Regions from separate parts of the Peteryoungia glycinendophytica genome, predicted to be linked through region 1. Evidence: riboswitches for the same ligand, from Rfam matches in the RefSeq annotation. Region 1 holds a riboswitch; each other region holds the start of a gene.
What was found. A riboswitch is a leader RNA that binds a small molecule or an ion and turns the genes downstream of it on or off. The one in region 1 is predicted to bind cobalamin.
Positions count from the first base shown of each region.

Region 2: linked by a shared signal. The riboswitch ahead of cobU (bifunctional adenosylcobinamide kinase/adenosylcobinamide-phosphate guanylyltransferase) and the one ahead of FJQ55_RS00505 (ABC transporter ATP-binding protein) in region 1 are both predicted to bind cobalamin.
Region 3: linked by a shared signal. The riboswitch ahead of bluB (5,6-dimethylbenzimidazole synthase) and the one ahead of FJQ55_RS00505 (ABC transporter ATP-binding protein) in region 1 are both predicted to bind cobalamin.

Region 1 is NZ_VFYP01000001.1:108,853-111,046, forward strand. It holds gene FJQ55_RS00500 (NAD(P)/FAD-dependent oxidoreductase) at 1-605, shown strand, start outside; cobalamin riboswitch at 702-933, shown strand; gene FJQ55_RS00505 (ABC transporter ATP-binding protein) at 1,128-1,922, shown strand; gene FJQ55_RS00510 (ABC transporter substrate-binding protein) at 1,939-2,194, shown strand, end outside.
Region 2 is NZ_VFYP01000001.1:1,833,719-1,835,912, reverse strand. It holds gene cobW (cobalamin biosynthesis protein CobW) at 1-530, opposite strand, end outside; gene cobU (bifunctional adenosylcobinamide kinase/adenosylcobinamide-phosphate guanylyltransferase) at 534-1,064, opposite strand; cobalamin riboswitch at 1,252-1,622, opposite strand; gene FJQ55_RS09000 (hypothetical protein) at 1,702-2,194, opposite strand, start outside.
Region 3 is NZ_VFYP01000001.1:2,271,166-2,273,359, reverse strand. It holds gene FJQ55_RS11125 (NAD+ synthase) at 1-165, shown strand, start outside; gene FJQ55_RS11120 (TolB family protein) at 196-1,032, shown strand; cobalamin riboswitch at 1,070-1,261, shown strand; gene bluB (5,6-dimethylbenzimidazole synthase) at 1,306-2,010, shown strand; gene FJQ55_RS11110 (DUF2865 domain-containing protein) at 2,020-2,194, opposite strand, start outside.

The DNA of each region.
Region 1 (2,194 bases):
TGAACACCGCCGTCCAGGACATCGAACCGGACCGTATTCGAATGGCCGGCGAATGGCTGCCGGCCGGCTGCATCGTCTGGGGCGCGGGCGTCAAGGCGTCGCCGGCGGCGCGTTGGTTGGGCGTTGAGCCCGGTCCCGCCGGGCGCCTCCCGGTCGATCCCCGTCTTGCCGTGATCGGGCGGCCCAATATCTACGCCCTGGGTGACACTGCCCTTGCACTCGATGCAGACGGCAAACCCTTGCCGGCTTTGGCTCAAGTCGCAAAGCAGCAGGGGCTCTATCTGGGAAATGCGCTGAAGGCAGAACTGCTAACCGGCGCAAAATCCCCGCCCTTTGTCTTCCAGAATCGCGGCAACACCGCCGTCATCGGTCGCAACGCGGCCGTCTTCGACTTCGGCCGATGGCATCTGAAGGGCAGGCTAGCATGGTTCCTGTGGGCCATTGTCCATGTCTGGCTACTGGTCAATTTTGAAAAGCGTCTTCTCGTCAGCATCCAGTGGCTGTGGCGCTATGCCACCCGGCAAAGAGGTGCCCGGCTGATCGATGAGGATGCGGTCGGGCACATCATGCCGCCACCTGCTGCAGATCCTCAGCGCCCTCATTGACCCGCCGTATCCGACAGAAAACGGCTTGACGAACGTAATGTTATTACATATCAGAAGGGCCGACGCAGGATGTGCTTGACCAGTCTATGGCGGAGGTTCTATTCATGGGGAGACGGTTCCCCCACCGGATGACTCCGAGGGGATTAATAGGGAACACGGTGCGGAAGACCCAGAAGGGACCAAGACCGTGGCTGCCCCCGCAACTGTAAGCGGATTGCCGTCCATTCTCGCGGCGCGAAAGCGCCGGGCCACTGCGAGCGATCGTGGGAAGGCAGATGGACGACAGATATTCGCAAGCCAGGAGACCTGCCGTCAAATGAGTGAGACACGTAGCGGACGGGGTGTTCCGATGGATACGAACTGGCTTGCAGACCGCGCCTCAGGCGTAGGTTCATGGGCGCCATTTTGCCTCCGGAGAAGTCCTGCGGAGGAAAGACTTGCCGGACATCATCATCGATAGTTTCAGCGCGGCTGCTGAAATTTACGACGCCACGGCTGCCTTCCACTTGGGGAGGGTTGGACGTGAGTTGTGATACCAGGGGCATATCCGTCAGGGCAGTCGACCTGGGTTGGGGACCAAAGCCCTCGCAGTTTCTTGTGCGCGACGTCTCCTTTTCGATCGGGGGCGGGGATCGCCTCGCGATTGTCGGCCCGAACGGCGCTGGCAAGACGACCCTGCTGCGCTGCCTCTATCGCGGTGTCGCGCCGCTTGAGGGCAGGGTGGAAATCGACGGTCATGATATCACAGATCTGACCCCGCGTCAGGTTGCCCGCCGCGTAGCCGTCGTTCTGCAGGAAATGCCGGCGGATTTTCCGTTCACTGTCCGGGACGTTGTCTTGATGGGCCGCGTGCCATGGCGCGAGGGGCTAACCGGCTGGACGGACCAGGACCGTGACGAAGCCCGTCATGCGCTCGAACATCTTGATCTGCTGTCTCTTGCAAACCGGCAATTCTCGACTTTGTCCGGCGGCGAAAAACAGCGCGTCCTCGTGGCACGCGCTTTGGCGCAGAATCCGGAGATCCTCATCCTGGACGAGCCGACCAATCACCTCGACATCCGCCACCAATTGGAGATCCTGGCTCTGCTCGCCACGCTGCGGCTGACCATCGTCACCACGTTGCACGACATCAATCTGGCCGCCGATTTCGCCACCCATGTTGCACTGATGCAGTCTGGCCGAATGATCGCCTTCGGCCATCCGGACGAGGTCCTGACTGATCACGCCATCTCCGGCACCTTCGGCGTCCTCGCCGAGCGTCAGCGGATGGCGGGTGCCGGTCTCTCTCGCTTTTCATTCTCCCTTGGCAGTTCCTGATTTGAAAGAGCCACCCATGTTCACGCCCCGTTTGCTCTCCGCCGCCACTCTTTTCGTTGCTGTTCTGGCCGCTTCGACAGCCGCAGCCTTTCCCGTCACGGTGAAAAGCTGCAACCGTGATGTCACCTTCGATGAGGCACCGAAGCGCGCGATCTCCAATGACGTGAACCTGACCGAGATGATGCTGGCCCTTAAGCTGCAGGACCACATGGTTGGCTACACTGGCATTTCCGGCTGGAAGACGCTCGATGCGAGCCTGCGCGAAGGCGTGA
Region 2 (2,194 bases), 1.7 Mb from region 1:
GCGCAGGTCAGCTGATCTTCGAACAGCTCTTCGATCGGGCTCTCATGGTCGAGATTGTCGTCTTCGGCGCGCTGGGCAGCGACCGCGTCATGGTCGTCGGCAAAACGGCCAGCAGCGACGGCAGCACTATCGACCACGGTGACGACGCCATCAACAGTGACGCGGGTGCGGATATCAGGCCAATTGAAGGCCGCGACCAGCGGCTGCGGCAATGCCAGTCCCGAGGTTTCGATGACGATATGGTCAGGCTTCACGTCGCGGTCGAGCAACTTCTGCATGGTCGGCACGAAATCGTCGGCGACCGTGCAGCAGATGCAGCCATTGGTCAGCTCGATGATGTCGTCCTCGGTGCAGTTCTCCGCGCCGCATCCCTTAAGCACGTCGCCATCAACGCCGAGATCACCGAATTCGTTGATGATCAGCGCGATCTTCTTGCCGCCGGCATTGGTCAGCATGTTGCGGATGATGGTGGTCTTGCCCGCCCCGAGAAAGCCGGTGATGACGGTGGCGGGGATTTTTTGCTGCAACATGGTTCAACCCTTCATTTTCAGCGGCAATCCGGCCGCAACGAAATAGACTTCAGCCGCTTGAGCGGCGATGGCTTGGTGGAGACGGCCGGCATGGTCGCGAAAGGCGCGGGCGATCTTGTTTTCGGGCACGATGCCGAGGCCGACTTCATTGGAGACGAAGATGACGGTGGCCTGGAAGTCTGCTAGCGCGGCCGCCAAGGCTGCACCGTCTGCATCGACGTGACGGCCCTCCTCCATCATCAGATTGGTGAGCCAGAGCGTCAGGCAATCGACAAGGATGACGCGATCGGGCTGGTCGAGCATCTTCAAGGCGCCCACGAGATCGAGCGGCTCCTCATGGGTCGTCCAGCCGTCATCGGCGCGGTCAGTCCTGTGGGTGGCGATTCGGGCGCGCATCTCGTCGTCCCAGGCATGGCCAGTCGCCAGGTAAAACCTGTCGAGACTGGTGTCGCGCGCCAATCCTTCGGCGAAGCGGGACTTGCCCGAGCGTGCGCCGCCGAGAACGAGAATGGATCGGGGACGAGATGCGGTCATTGCGCACCATCGCCCGTGCCCAGGCGCACAGGTGGTCTGTCACACGAGGACGCCGCATGATCCAGGTATGCAGAAGACCTTTGCACCAACGGCACAAGCCTTCTGCGAGACCGCAGGGGTCCGCATTCGTCAAACGTCGCCAAGACAACCTCCGTGTTGGCAACGGGGATTGCTCCCCAGGTGGGCACGATGCCCGTCACGGACGGCAGGTCTCCTGGCTCGCAGGTCGTGGCACAGTGTGCCAGCGGGCCTTCCTCGCCTTCCCGGAGTTGTTTCGCAACACGAAGAGGAGGACGATTCGTAGAAAAAGAGGCGTCCAACCCCGGCTGTTCGTGTCGCCACTCCAGTGGCTTTTCCCACCCGCTTCGACATCAGGCCGACCGCACCACGCGATCCGTCGCCATCGATCTCCACAGGCAGGATGGAAGACCCTCGCTGCAATACAGTCGCGGGGTCGGCTGCGTTCGGCTTGCCCGGCATGGGTCCAGGCCTTCGCATTCCCTTTTGCTCTCCGGGCGGCCTGTCTGCCGTCCGAAAACCATCCACGAGAAGGATTAGGCCCGAGGCTGGAGCAAGTCAATCACGCTGACGGCACCGGTCGGTCGAACAGCGCCGACCGACCGCATGGCCCCGCCACTTACAGCTTTGGCGTAAGACAATCCGTAGCAACGGTCGGATCGCAGCCGCCACCAAGGCGAACGGTGCCGCTGGCCCCCTGCTCGACGGTCGTACCGGGTTTCGGCGCCGACACAGGAAGGGTGGGCTGATCCGGATAAGCGGGCTTTTCCACTGTGGTGACCGGCAGCACCGGTGGCGCGGCCATCTCAACGGGTGTCGGCTTTGGGGCTGCGGGTGGGGTCGGCACGGCTGGGGCGGCGGCGAGTGCCGGTTTGACGGGAGCGGATCCTCCACTCATCAGGGGCGTGGCGAGAGGGGTCGGCGCGGAAACAATCTCCGGATCCGTTTTCAGCCGTGTGGACAGCGTCTTCGGTGCGGGCACACTGCGGACCAGGGGATGGGCGAGTGAGAAGTCGAACCGGATGCGGGCGGCGATTTCCTCGGCCAGTGCGCCACGGGCAAAGCGGGGATCGTCGGTCGGGGCGTTGACGACATATTTGCCCTCGGCAACG
Region 3 (2,194 bases), 2.2 Mb from region 1:
ATCATCGCGCGTGGCCATGACGTCGCAACCGTTCACCGGGTCGAACATCTGCTGTACCTCGCCGAATACAAGCGACGTCAGTCGGCACCGGGGGTGAAGATCACCAAGAAGAATTTCGGGCGCGATCGCCGCTATCCGATTACAAACCGTTTCCGGGATCGCTGAGCGGTCCCAGACGGCCAGGAGAATTCGACAATGCGCAGTTCCGTTGAAATCTATGACATGACGGCACGCGAGTGCGAGGTCGTTTGGCAGACGGAGGATCTCGTCGAGGCGCCGAACTGGTCGCGTGACGGCGAGTTTCTTCTCATCAACGGCGATGGGCTTCTCTATGCTTTGTCGCTTGACGATGACGATCCAGAGCCGGAACTGATCGATACTAGCTTTGCCGTCCGTCTTAACAATGATCACGGCATTTCACCCGATGGCGCGTCGATCGCGTTTTCCGACCATACGCTCTTCGGCAAGTCGTGCATCTATCTGCTCGGCGATGGAGATGAGGAGCCGCGTCAGGTGACCGATAAAATGCCGTCCTACTGGCATGGCTGGTCCCCGGACGGGAAGGAGCTTGCCTATTGCGGCGACCGGAACGGCGTTTTCGACATCTACACGATCTCGACCAAGGGTGGGCCTGAGAAACGATTGACCCATGGTGAGGGCCATAACGACGGTCCCGACTATTCGCCTGACGGGCAGTGGATCTATTTCAACTCCAGCCGCACGGGCACGATGCAGATTTGGCGTATGCGGACCGATGGCAGCGATCTGCAGCGCCTGACCGCAGACGGTTATGGCGACTGGTTCCCGCATCCGTCGCCGGATGGCAAAAAGGTTCTGTTCCTTTCCTACGACGCCGACGTGGCGGGTCATCCGCGCGACAAGCAGGTCCGGCTTCGGCTGATGGACGCCGACGGTGGAAATGTCGAGACGCTGTTCGAATTCTTTGGCGGTCAGGGGTCGATCAACGTTCCGAACTGGTCACCCGATGGATCGGCTTTTGCCTTCGTGCGCTATTCCTCCGAAATTTCCTGACTGTCGCTTTCGTGTCTATTGCAGGGCATCGCGATGCGATAAAAGACCGAGGTCAGGTGCCTGCCTTATGGCAGGAGAATCGGGAAGCCGGTGAGAATCCGGGACGTGCCCAGCGCTGTGAGGCGGACGTGTTTGCCAGGGGAAGCCCTGCCACTGGTCGAGAAGACCGGGAAGGCGGCGGATGCGGTAGAAGCCAAGTCAGAAGACCGGCCTGACACCATAGACTTAGCCCGCGCGGACGGCGGGCGGTTGCGCATTGTTGGAGACAACAGGATGCACGACTCATCGTACGAGGCCCTCGTCCGGGCCGACGCCTTTTCGGATTGCGAAAGGGCCGCCGTCTACCGCGCCATCGAAACCCGCCGGGATGTGCGCGACCAGTTTCTGCCTGATCCCTTACCCGATGCCCTGATCCGTCGGCTGCTTTCTGCAGCCCATGCCGCCCCTTCGGTCGGATTCATGCAGCCGTGGAATTTTCTCCTGATCCGCAGCCGCGAGCAGCGCGAGGCAATCTGGCATGCCTTTGCCAGAGCCAATGAAGAGGCGGTCGCGATGTTCACGGAAGAGCGCCGGCAGGCCTATCGCTCGTTGAAGCTGGAGGGTATCCGTAAGGCGCCGCTCAATATCTGCATCACCTGCGATCCCGATCGTGCAGGCCCTATCGTGCTCGGACGCACGCACAATCCCCGGATGGACGCCTATTCGACCGTTTGCGCCATCCAGAACCTCTGGCTTGCCGCCCGCGCCGAGGGTGTCGGGGTCGGGTGGGTGAGCATCTTTCACGATCAGGACGTGAAGGAAATCCTTGGCATCCCGAAGCGGGTCGAGATCATCGGTTACCTTTGTCTCGGATATGTCGATCAGCTCTACGAGAAGCCGGAACTGGAAATCAAGGGCTGGCGTCAAAGGCTGTCGCTGGACGATCTCGTTTTTGAAGAACGCTGGCCGGCAGACGCAGTTTCTGACGGCGGCGGCTAAAGGCAGCGGCTATTCCTGCAGCGGTTGCGGGCCTGATGCGGCAGGCTTTTTCAAGTCGATCGCGCCGTTCTGAGGTGGCAGGAAGACCGGTCCGACCTGGCGAACCTGCAGAGCCGCTTCATCGAGTTCGCGTTCAGCGGCCGGCAGAGCTGCCGGCGTCGTCGGTGCCTTTTCTGGCTTCACC